4 regions of the Lysinibacillus sp. FSL K6-0075 genome follow, and region 1 is predicted to be linked to each of the others. Evidence: riboswitches for the same ligand, from Rfam matches in the RefSeq annotation. Region 1 holds a riboswitch; each other region holds the start of a gene.

The links. A riboswitch is a leader RNA that binds a small molecule or an ion and turns the genes downstream of it on or off. The one in region 1 is predicted to bind S-adenosylmethionine.
Region 2: another riboswitch for S-adenosylmethionine. It lies ahead of MHB65_RS01960 (O-acetylhomoserine aminocarboxypropyltransferase/cysteine synthase family protein); the one in region 1 lies ahead of MHB65_RS21775 (bifunctional homocysteine S-methyltransferase/methylenetetrahydrofolate reductase).
Region 3: another riboswitch for S-adenosylmethionine. It lies ahead of MHB65_RS23565 (cyclase family protein); the one in region 1 lies ahead of MHB65_RS21775 (bifunctional homocysteine S-methyltransferase/methylenetetrahydrofolate reductase).
Region 4: another riboswitch for S-adenosylmethionine. It lies ahead of MHB65_RS02350 (MetQ/NlpA family ABC transporter substrate-binding protein); the one in region 1 lies ahead of MHB65_RS21775 (bifunctional homocysteine S-methyltransferase/methylenetetrahydrofolate reductase).

What each region holds. Positions count from the first base shown of each region.
Region 1 covers NZ_CP151947.1:4,363,392-4,366,503, reverse strand. The annotation lists gene MHB65_RS21780 (protoporphyrinogen oxidase) at 1-865, shown strand, start outside; SAM riboswitch class I at 965-1,065, shown strand; gene MHB65_RS21775 (bifunctional homocysteine S-methyltransferase/methylenetetrahydrofolate reductase) at 1,158-3,005, shown strand; gene metH (methionine synthase) at 2,998-3,112, shown strand, end outside.
Region 2 covers NZ_CP151947.1:409,374-412,485, reverse strand. The annotation lists gene MHB65_RS01960 (O-acetylhomoserine aminocarboxypropyltransferase/cysteine synthase family protein) at 1-1,144, opposite strand, end outside; SAM riboswitch class I at 1,262-1,375, opposite strand; gene MHB65_RS01955 (glycerol-3-phosphate acyltransferase) at 1,531-2,163, shown strand; gene MHB65_RS01950 (DASS family sodium-coupled anion symporter) at 2,360-3,112, shown strand, end outside.
Region 3 covers NZ_CP151947.1:4,685,278-4,688,389, reverse strand. The annotation lists gene MHB65_RS23575 (Cof-type HAD-IIB family hydrolase) at 1-470, shown strand, start outside; gene MHB65_RS23570 (DedA family protein) at 542-1,138, shown strand; gene MHB65_RS23565 (cyclase family protein) at 1,169-1,906, opposite strand; SAM riboswitch class I at 1,996-2,102, opposite strand; gene MHB65_RS23560 (hypothetical protein) at 2,199-2,597, opposite strand; gene MHB65_RS23555 (helix-turn-helix domain-containing protein) at 2,724-3,112, opposite strand, start outside.
Region 4 covers NZ_CP151947.1:503,322-506,433, reverse strand. The annotation lists gene MHB65_RS02360 (pyridoxal phosphate-dependent aminotransferase) at 1-702, shown strand, start outside; gene MHB65_RS02355 (PPC domain-containing DNA-binding protein) at 1,177-1,680, opposite strand; SAM riboswitch class I at 1,803-1,907, shown strand; gene MHB65_RS02350 (MetQ/NlpA family ABC transporter substrate-binding protein) at 1,997-2,827, shown strand; gene MHB65_RS02345 (ATP-binding cassette domain-containing protein) at 2,934-3,112, shown strand, end outside.

The DNA.
Region 1 (3,112 bases):
ACATCAGCTTTCCATTGGCTCTACTTTACCGTATTTAATTGATTATAAGAATAATTATGGAAGTATTATTAAAGGTTTTGATGCGAATCGTGAGCAATTTGTTAAAGCAGCGAACAAAAAATTTATATCCTTTAAAAATGGTTTATCTTCTTTAATTGATCGACTTGAACAAACATTATCAGATGTAGAAATCATCAAGGGCGTTACTACTCTAAATGTTCAAAAACAAGATAAAAACTACACAATTTCCTTAGCTAATGGTGAAAATATTGAGACAGATTTTGTCGTTTTAGCATTACCGAATGATGCTGTTCAAAATCTACTACAGGATGAATCTTTAAACCGCTATTTTGACCAATTTACCACAGCGTCAGCCATTACCATCTATTTAGGCTTTGATGTGCCAGACTCTAGATTGCCAGCAGATGGAACGGGCTATATTGTTTCGCATAATTCGGATGTTACTTGTAATGCAGCAACCTGGACGAGTCGTAAATGGAAGCATACATCGAAAGAACATAAATTACTTGTACGACTCTTTTATAAGAGCATCAATCCAGCCTATGAGCAACTACGTGCCATGACGGATGAGGAATTGGCAGCTGTAGCTTTAGAGGACGTGAGAAAAAGCCTAGGAATTGAGGAACAGCCAACAGTTGTGAATGTAACAAAATGGATTGATCAAATGCCTAAATATGATCTAGCTCATCGTGAAGCGTTACAAGGATTACTACAGGAATTACATGAAAAGTATCCACATTTATCGATTGCTGGGTGCTCATATTTTGGCGTAGGTATCGGCGCTTGCATTCAAAACGGGAAAAAAATTGGTGAAGAGCTTGCGAAGGAACTTGCCAATTTCTAAGGTTTTAAGTGGAAAAAAACTTTGTTATGTGAAATAGTCTTGACTCATTCGTCAGTAAACGATATGATTCTTTTAATTATTTAAAAAATTCATACTTAATTCTTATCAAGAGAAGCAGAGGGACTGGCCCATTGAAGCTTCAGCAACCAACTTTATTGTCAGGTGCTAAATCCAGAAGACCGTTGAGTCGAAGATGAGAAGGAACAACAATGATGAATCGTTAAAGCCTTCTTTTTTTATGAAAGAAGGCTTTTTATTATTATATAGAGACATAGGAAGAGAGGCTAGTTTTATGGGATTGCTTGAAAGGTTAAAAACGCATGTATTGACAGCAGACGGTGCAATAGGCACAGTGCTATATGGCTATGGATTGGAGTATTGCCATGAGGAAATGAATGTTCAGAGACCTGAGTTAATTGAAAAGATTCATAGAGAATATATTGCAGCTGGTGCTGACATCATTCAAACGAATACGTACGGTGCAAATGCCATTAAATTAGCTCGCTATGGATTAGAATCACGGGTCCAACAATTTAATGAAGCGGCTATTACCATTGCAAAACGAGCAGCGGCAGATGGCGGTCAATTTGTCTTAGGGACAATTGGAGGTATTCGAGGAATTCGTAAAAGTGATGCAACATTAGATGAAATATTAGCGACAGTTGAAGAGCAAGCAAATGTTTTACTTGCAGGAAATCCAGACGGCCTTTTACTCGAAACCTATTATGATTTTGAAGAATTAACTGCAACCTTAAAGATGCTACGTGCAAAAACAAATTTACCGATTATTGCACAAGTATCTATGCATGAGCCTGGTGTTTTACAAAATGGAATGTCTTTAAATAATGCCCTGCATGAGCTAGAAACACTCGGTGCAGATATCGTGGGTGTCAATTGTCGACTAGGTCCACATCATACGATTCAAGCATTTGAAGGTGTAGAACTTCCTAACAAGGCATTTATGTCTGCCTATCCGAATGCCTCACTTCTTGACTTAGAAGATGGACGTGTCGTTTATGAATCAGAATCGGATTATTTTGGTCGAGCGGCTGTCGAATTACGTGATCAAGGCGTACGCTTAATAGGGGGCTGCTGTGGTACGACACCGAAACATATTGCAGCAGCAAAGAAGTATTTAGAAGAGTTATCACCGGTTCAGGAGAAGCATGCGAAACCTGAAAAGATTGAGATTGTTCGTGAAGCAGAGCCACCAAAGTATGAGCCTCTTCATGAAAAAGTAAAACGTGAACGCTCTGTCATAGTAGAATTGGATACACCTAGACATTTAGAGATTGATGGGTTCCTTGAAGGAGCAAAGCAACTGTATGATGCAGGTGCAGATGTAGTCATGATGGCAGACAATTCACTGGCCTCTCCACGTATTAGCAATATTGCAATGGGAGCATTGTTAAAGAGTACACACGGTGTACGCCCACTAACACATATTACATGTCGAGACCGTAATTTAATTGGTCTACAATCGCATTTAATGGGATTAAATGCTTTAGGTATTCATGACGTGTTGGCCGTTACGGGTGATCCAACAAAAGTTGGAGATTTCCCAGGTGCGACAAGTGTTTATGATGTATCTTCAATGGAGTTAATCCAATTAATTAAGCAGTTAAATGAAGGGGTTTCTTTCTCAGGCAAGCCACTTCGTAAAAAAGCAAATTTTTCAGTTGCTGCTGCATTTAATCCAAATGTCCGTGTGTTAGATCGTGCTGTGACACGCTTAGAGAAGAAAATTGAGCATGGAGCAGACTACTTCATTTCTCAACCAGTATATACGAAAGAAAAAATTGTAGAAATTTATGAGGCAACAAAGCATTTACAAGCACCAATTTACATCGGCATTATGCCTGTTACGAGTTATAAAAGTGCTGAGTTTTTACATCATGAAGTGCCAGGTATCAAATTATCCGAAGATGCCTTAGCAAGAATGAAGGCATGTGGGGAAGATAAGGAACGGGCAACATTGGAGGGAATTGCTATTGCCAAAGAATTAGTAGAAGTGGCTGCGCAATATTTCAATGGTATTTACCTTATTACACCGTTTTTACGTTATGATGTGACCCTAGAGTTGATGAAATATATAGAGCAATTGGATGAACAGAAAAAAGGAGTAAGTATACATGGCTAAGCACTCGATTGAAGAGCAACTAGAGAAACGTATTTTAATTCTTGATGGCGCAATGGGAACAATGCTACAAAACGAAAATTTATCAGCAGAGGATTTTGGTGGCGAGG
Region 2 (3,112 bases), 1.1 Mb from region 1:
TAGTGGAAGCAGGATGAATAATTAATGACTTAGCATCACCTACATTTGCTACATGTGAAAATAGCTTTACGCTATCAATAAGCTTTCGCCCAGCTTCACGTCCACCTTTAATGCCAAATGTAAGCACTGAACCGAAGCCATTTCTTAAATATTTCTTTGCCAATTCATGTGTTGGAAAATCTTCCAGGCCATTATAATTTACATACTCCACAGATGGGTGGTTTCGTAAATATTCAGCCACTGCCAATGCATTTTCATTGTGTTTAGGGATACGCAAATGAAGCGTTTCTAAACCTTGTAATAAATTAAAGGCAGCATCTGCACTTAATGTTGGACCAAAATCACGTAATAATTGTACGCGTAGCTTCGTAGCAAAGGCCGCAGAAGCTGTATCAATTCCATAACGTAAACCATGGTAAGAAGCATCTGGTTCAGTAAAACCTGGGAATCGACCACTAGTCCAATCAAACTTACCAGCGTCTACAACAACGCCCCCTAAAGTTGTACCATGACCACCTATCCATTTAGTTGCTGAATGTACTACAACATCTGCACCGTATTCAATAGGTGTAGAGCCGTAAGGAGAAGCAAACGTACTGTCAATAATTAATGGTAGACCATTATCATGTGCAATTTTAGCTACTGCTTCAATATCTAAAACCTTTAAGCTTGGATTACCATACACTTCAGCAAAGACTGCTTTTGTTTTATCAGTAATCGCCGCCTTGAAATTCTCTGGGTTTGTTTCATCTACAAAAATCGTTTTAATACCATAGTTTGGTAATGTGTTAGCAAATAAATTATAAGTACCACCATATAAAGAACTAGCTGCTACTATCTCATTACCAGCTCCAGCTAGATTTAAAATGGAAAATGCGATAGCTGCTGCACCAGATGAAAGTGCTACTGCTGCTGTTCCACCTTCCAATAAAGCCACACGTTTTTCAAACACATCAACAGTTGGATTGGTAATCCTTGTGTAAATGTTCCCTGCTTCCTCTAGGGCAAAAAGACGTTGCGCATGAGCAGTGTCTTTAAATACGAAAGCAGTTGAGCGATAGACAGGAACTGTTCGAGAACCCGTCACTGGGTCTGGCTCTTGACCGCCATGTAACAGCAATGTTTCTGGTTTAAAATTTGTCATTGTGTACCTCCAAATGGTTATTTTTTTTACGATGGTACCGGAGATGAGGAGGATTTTTCTGTAGAAAACAAAAACCCTCTTCAGCTAAGAAGAGGGTTGCGGTTGCAAGTTTTCCTCCCCTTATCTGCCAGATCCAAGTAAGAATCTGTAGGAATTAGCACCTTAGTAAGCTCGTTACTTACTGGTTGCCGGGCATCATAGGGCCTATCCCTCCGCCGCTCTTGATAAGAGTATGAGATTCAATTTCCATCGTTGTTACACAGTATAAACATAGAGTTTTTTTCTGTCAACATGTAAATTTTATTTTTTCCGAAACTTCTGTCTGCTCTTATACGTAATATGAACGCATACACTATTTTAGAAAAAAATTTGAGAGGAGGATTTTTATGGTAAAGGCCGTGATCACTTTTCTTATTATTGGCTATTTAATTGGCTGTATTCACGGCTCTAAAGTGGCACAATTTTTATCGGGGGTTGATTTAAAAAAAGCGGGCCACGGCAATGCCGGTGCCTCTAATGCTACTCTTTCCCTCGGCTGGAAATATGGCGTTTTAGTAGCCCTCATCGATATTGGCAAAGGCGTTGTAGCTATTATCGGTGCACATTTTTATCTAGCGGACGTCACTCATTTAACAGAAGAACAAATATGGCTGCTTACCTACATTATGGCTGCTGGGGTCATTTTAGGTCATAATTTCCCTTTCTATATGGGCTTCAATGGCGGAAAAGGAACTGCCTCCATTATCGGAATTTTACTTGCTGTCGATTGGAAGATTGGTTTATTTGCACTTATTTTATTTGTTATTTTATCCTTTGCAACAAATTATTTAATTGTTGGTGTTCTAGAGTTTTATCTCGTTTTTTGTACAGCCACTTATTTATGGATTCCTGGCATTGGCCCAACCATTATAGCTGTTCTTCTTTTTGGCATAGCCATCATCCTGCACATAGAAAATATTAAACGTTTAGTCAATGGTACAGAGCCTAAAGTAACTTCTGCCTTTAAGAAAAAGAAATAATATTTTTATGGATATTTTTGTATTTTTTGTGACCATGTATTTTCTCTTTATCTACTCATATTGCTGTAAAAAACACCTATTCTGCGTAGTTTTTTTTCTACAATAAAAAAGATATATTCTTATCTTAATAAAACATTATCCAGGCCGATGTTATGGATAATAATCGTCATTTTTATCGTAGAAAGGATGAGAAAATATGTCTTCACCAAATCAAGAAGCTTCAAAACGTAATTTAAAGCCACTATGGATTGGCTTGGCCTTCGCTTTACTGATTATTATTACTTTTTTACCTAATAACGGTGATTTACCTATAGCTGGACAACGAGCTTTAGCCATCTTAGCTTTTGCAGTCATCCTTTGGGTAACAGAGGCCGTTTCATATCCTGTTAGCTCGGCCATGATTATTGCACTTGTAACTGTTTTACTAGGACTCGCTCCATCAATGGATGATCCTACCACAGAGCTAGGTACAGCAGGCGCATTAAAATTATCCTTAAGTGGATTTAGTAATTCTGCTGTTGCTTTAGTAGCAGCCGCTCTTTTTCTAGCGGCTGCAATGCAAATTACCAATCTACATAAACGACTTGCTCTTTGGATTCTTTCACTGGTAGGAACCAAAACAAAAGCTATCGTATTTGGCGCCATTTTAGTTTCTATCGTCCTCGCATTTTTTGTTCCTTCTGCTACAGCACGAGCTGGCGCAGTAGTGCCAATATTGCTTGGAATGGTTGCCGCATTTGGTTTACCACGTGATAGTCGGCTCGCTGCCTTACTAGTTATTACTTCCGTACAAGCCGTTTCCATTTGGAATATCGGCATTAAAACGGCAGCCGCTCAAAATATGGTTGCCTTAAATTTTATTCAAGAGCAATTTAATGTAGATATTTCTTGGGGTGCTTGGTTACTCTACGCTGCCCCCTTCTCGATTATTATGTCTGTTGTCTTATTT
Region 3 (3,112 bases), 320 kb from region 1:
CATTTTTTACAGAGCAACTGTCCATGAATAGCATACAAAGTCCAGTAGCTTTAAGAGCGATGCAAGAAACTTTATCTTTACGGGATTTTCCACTTGTAAATGAAACAATTGTAGATGAAGAGGTTTTTCTCATGTGTCTATATGCAGATGAGCTGGCTGAAAAAAGATATGCTAGCCAATTTTCGAATATATTTTTGCAGCGATGGCATCCTTATATTGTGAATGTATTACAGCAGGATGTTTCGAAGTCATTAGCTATTAAAGCGGTACTGGATTATTTTAACATTAGCCCTGAGAATGCCATTGCCTTTGGCGATGGGGATAATGATATTGACATGTTAGAGTATGTAGGGTTAGGGATTGCCATGGGAAATGGTAGCACAGCTCTAAAAAGTGCTGCCAATTTTGTTACAAAGAAATCTACTGATGGCGGTGTCAATTTTGCTTTACGTCAACTTCAAGTCATTTAGAGTGCTGAGGTTAGACTGTCATGAAACTTATATAGCAGGTCGATTTTAATAAATTTTAGGTGGGATGATTTATGGCACAACACGTGCAGTCTCTAATTGAACATTACGGATACTTTGGGATTATCGTAATTCTAATTGGAGGCATTGTTGGGTTGCCACTTCCTGATGAGGTCTTTTTAACTTATGTAGGCTATAGTGTTTACCGAGAAAGCCTTGAACACATTCCTGCCTTAGTCAGTGCAATGATTGGTGCAGTTGGAGGCATTACTTTAAGCTACTATATCGGTTATCGTTTTGGCTTACCGTTATTGCAGAAATATGGCCCTAAAATTCATATTACAGAGCAAAAAATTGATTTTACGAAAAAGATGTTTACAAAAATTGGACCTACCTTATTATTAATTGGCTATTTTATTCCTGGGGTACGTCATTTGACAGCATATATTGCAGCTATTAATAATTATCCTTATAGGAAGTTTGCGCTTTTTGCCTATACAGGTGCATTTATTTGGACGTTCACATTTATATCATTAGGAAAGATGCTTGGGGAGAAATGGCGATTTGTTGGATACTATTTAACCCATTATAGTATCTATCTCATCCTATTGTTTATTCTAGGAATGCTTATTGCTTACTTTTTATTCAAAAAAAGAAATGGACAAAAATAAAAGTCGGTATACGCTATACCGACTTTTATGTTATGGCAAAATAGCAAATGAGCGCACAGGGAAGCCTGATGCTTTTTCTGGCTTAGGTACGATATTGAAGATGATAGCACCCTTCGCAGGTAGCTTGTCCAAATTAGTCATTAACTCAATTTGATAGGTGTCTTGTTCAAGCACGAAATATTCGCCATCTAGCTTGCCATTTTTACGAAAATCAGCGGCAGAGTCCGTATCGAATGTTTCATGACCAATTGCGCTTACCTTGCGTTCTTTTAGTAAAAACTGTAAAGCCTCTAAACCCCAGCCAGGGATGTGGTTATGTCCTTCTGCATCCTTATTACTGAATGCCTCCTTATCTGGCCAGCGCTTACTCCAATCTGTACGTAATGCTACAAATGTTCCTGCTTCAATTTCTCCATGCTGGGCTTCAAAATCACGAATATCTTCAACACTTAATGAAAAGTCATGGTTGCTAGCAGCCTCTTGTGATTTATTAATGACGACAAGGGGAAGAACGAGTTCTTTTAGTTCTAATTCTTCTAAGTACCGAGTGTCTCGTACAAAATGAATAGGTGGGTCGATATGTGTGCCATATTGACCAGGGAACGTAAATTGTTGGGCAAAAAAACCATCCTCATGAGAGAATAATGTTTCAAATTTAGCGTCCTCAAACATAAAAAAATGTGGTGAATTAGGGCCGAATGTATGTGTTAAATCAACCCATTGTTTTGATTTTAATAATTGCAAAGCTTGTAAAAGTTCATTAGACATCAATTTCCCTGCTTTCTGTTGAAATTAGTGGTAAATAAAAGGAGTCCCCTTATAGAAGAGGACTCCTGCATTAACAACGGTAGTTCTTCTTCTCATCTTCAAGGCGGATCATTTTGCCAATTGGAATTAGCACCATACTGTTGAGCTGGTTGCTGAGACTTCATCGGGCCAATCCCTCCGTCTCTCTTGATAAGAAAAGTGATATAAGAATTTTCAGAAATAACAATACAAATACTTTAGCATAGTTTTTTATAGTTTACAAGTTCACTAGGGATACAAGGTTAAAGTTTTTTCACCAATTTAAATTTAAGGTTACTCCACAACAATCATGATCAATAAGACGTATTCTAAAACTATCTGGTGTATAGTTTGCTTCAAATTTCATCGTGATGCCTGTTGATGTGATTAATCTATCAACCTCTGTTTTATTTGAAAGCTGTGCAGCATTCATTAGATCATGTGCAAATTGTTGGGAGCTATCAATTTTATCCGTAAGTAATTGAGCTTGCTGCATCATCGCCTTTATCCGTGTAGCTGAAATTTTCAATTTATGTGTGTCGACAGGTGGAAAGGGATTAGTGGTCGGCATTGCTAAATGTTGAGGAATAGGTCTTACGGCAAGCTGATGGACGGATGGCGACGTTGGATAATGATAGGGATGAACAAAGTACGGATAAGGATTGTAATACAATGTAATTCCTCCTATCCTATAGCTGATATCTTATCTTATGTAGCCAAATGGCTTTCGGTGTTACTTTCAGTATCAAGTTTGTCCTAAAACATTGAAAAAGGAAGCTATAGTGGGCTTCCTTTTTGTTTAGCCTAGGATATTCAAGACATCATCAATTTTTTTACTATGTGATAAAATGCCATAATTCATCCATGTTAAAAAGTCTACTTCATAGACACATTTACTTTTAACTGCGGCTAGGTTTTTCCAAGTGGGCGTTTTTAAAATAGCACGTTCCTCATTTTCATAAATAGAATGTTGTTTATCAAATGTAATAAACAAGTGATCTGCGTCTAATTGCAGCAATTGATCAAACGTCAGTTGTGCTTTACGTTGATTGTGCGGAATACTCCATACCAGTGGATGTGGCATTAAACCTAAGTCACGATATAAAATGGGCCCCGTATAGCCACATTCAGGACCAGCGTATAGGGTAATGCCAATGGCTGAAATACGGAGAAATGCCACACTTTGCC
Region 4 (3,112 bases), 1.2 Mb from region 1:
GCATTATCTGATGAAGTGAAAGAAAAGGTAAAGCTACTTTACCTAAATTACCCGAACAATCCTACAGGTGGTACAGCAACACTTGCGTTTTTTGAAGAAACCGTTCGTTTTGCGAAGGAACACAATATTATCGTATCACATGATTTTGCTTATGGAGCAATAGGATTTGACGGTAATAAACCAATTAGCTTCCTACAAGCAGAGGGTGCAAAAGAAGTTGGGATTGAAATGTATACCCTATCGAAAACCTATAATATGGCAGGCTGGCGTATAGGCTTTGCCGTTGGGAATGCCGAGATTATTGCTGCTATTAATCTTATTCAGGATCATCTGTTTTGTAGTCAATTCCCTGCTATTCAACAAGCAGCAGCAGTAGCACTGACAGCTTCCCAACAATGTGCGGATGAACTACGAGCTACTTATGAGCGTCGCCGAAATGTACTCATTGAAGAAGCTCAAAGAATCGGCTGGCATGTTACGGCTCCAAAAGGCTCCTTCTTCGCATGGCTCCCTGTACCATTAGGCTATACAAGCGAACAATTTGCTGATCTATTGCTTGAAAAAGCTGATATTGCTGTGGCAGCTGGCAATGGTTTCGGTCAATATGGCGAAGGCTACGTCCGTATCGGTTTGCTGGTAAGCGAGGAACGTTTACGTGAAGCAATCCATAGAATCGAGCAGTTACAATTATTTAACAAATGACAATGCCATCAATAGATTATTTGTGAAAGGTGAAAAGACCTTCTACCCCAATCCATAAAAGTGTTATCGTCTTAACAAAGGTTGTACAAATAAAATGAAGGTGTACACTACTCATTTTTATTGAGGGTTGTTGTGACTAATCATCTCTCCACATTGAAAATAAGAGCCTATCCTCTCTCTAATCATACAAATAATGAGTTATTTTGTTCACTACTACTAGTATGAAAGAGGGAAAGACATTTTTACAGAATGGTTGATTGGAGTGGAGCCAGCGTCACTCCTAGGGGATTTAGCGTCACAGAGGAGACCTTGGAGCGAACGGAAGTGAGTGAAGCGGCTCATCGGACACCCCCTGGAAAGGACGCTGGCGGAACGGAAATCAACCCATCACCCTGCTAACAGGTCTTTTTCTGTTAGTGACATGATCTTTTTTCCACAACATGTGTCCTGTAGCTAACTCTAGCTACAGGATCATTATTTTTCAATTTTCCTTGGCTGCCCTAAACCATTTTCTAATGGATAAAATTGAACATGACCTGTTTCATCATCCAATTTTCGAATATGTTGAATACCTTGTACCTCAGCCAGTACTAGGTCAGCAGTAATAACAGGATTTCCCCCTTTTATTAAATGCCCACCTGACACAACACCCCATTGATCGCTCATAGAACCATGGAAATGTGTTTCATATCCCCCGTCACGCTTACACACCACACCAGAGCCTTGAATAAATTCAAGTGGTCCATCTTTTTCAACCACATCACTAAAACGAACTTGAATCTGAGCTGTTGCATCTGGCACTAAATATACAAAGCTACTTTTTTGAAAGCTACCAATACAGCTAACAATCGTTGCTGACTCAATATGATTCTCTTCACAGAGCGCCTCAATTCCCTCAATGATATCTGTCCCTGTTAGAAGACGAGCACTAATAACCTTACCAAATGAACCTATACCATAATTAACTCTCACAGACATTGTTATCCCTCTTTCACGTCGAAATATTATAATTATATAAAAATTTTAAAAATTAATTATTGACTTACTATACCCTATAAATTATATTAGTTCTATCGGAATTACAAAAAAATATTATAAATCTCTTATCAAGAGTAGCTGAGGGACTGGCCCTATGAAGCTCGGCAACCTCCTTTTTAAAGGAAGGTGCTAAATCCTGCAAACGATCTTCGTTTGATAGATAAGAGAGGACATCTTTTCATGAGCCTCTCTTAGTTTGTAAGAGAGTTTTTTTATTTTCAAAAAACCGATAAAAACAATCTTGGAGGTAGTTTTCATGAAAAAGAAAAATAAATTTTTAGTAGGTTTAGCAAGTTTAACATTAGTAGCAGCTCTAGCAGGTTGTGGCTCTAAAGAAGATAGTAAAGGCCAAGCTGAGGCAATTGATGAAAAGAAAATCGTCGTAGGTGTCACTTCTGGTCCACATGAGCAAATTGCAGAAGTAGCAGCTAAAGTAGCAAAAGAAAAAGGGCTAGAAGTAGAGCTAAAATCATTTTCTGACTATGTTTTACCTAATACTTCCTTAGCTGAAGGTGATCTTGATGCGAACAGCTATCAACACGAACCTTTCCTCGATACATTTAATAAAGATCATGATACAGATTTAGTCCCAGTGGGCAAAACGATTTTGAATCCAATGGGTATCTACTCTGAAAAATATAAATCCTTTGATGACATTCCGGATGGTGCAACGTTTGGCCTACCAAATGACCCAACGAATGGAGCACGTGCCCTCTTTGTTTTACAAGAAGCTGGCTATATTAAGCTAAAAGATGGCGCAGACTTAACAGCCTCAATCCGTGATGTAGAAGAAAACAAAAAGAATTTAAAATTCATTGAATTAGAGGCAGCTCAAATTCCTAAACAGCTTAGTGAAGTAGATGTAGCAGCTATTAATACAAACTTTGCATTAGAAGCTGGCATTAACCCTAAAGACGACTCTATTTTATTGGAATCTACTGACTCTCCATACGTGAACTACATTGTCGTACGCGCTGAAAATGAAAATGACCCAACAATTAAAAAGTTCGTTGAGGCTTACCAATCTGATGAAGTACGTCAATTCATCGAAGAAGAATTCAAAGGTTCAGTAATCCCTAGCTGGTAATACATTCAGGAAGCTTCTATAAGCCGAAGAATCTGCCGAAATTCCTCTATGGGAAGACGAGCAGATTCTTGCTTTTTAGAAGGTTGAGAAAGGAGCAAACAATCGCATGATTCAATTACAAAATATCTCAAAAGAATTCAAGTCGAAAAAAGGCATCATTAAAGCTGTGGATGGGATCAATCTTCATGTAAAAAAGGGACAAATTCATGGTGTGATCGGCTATAGTGGTGCTGGTAAAAGTACACTCATTCGTTGTGTTAATCTACTAGAACGTCCTACAGCAGG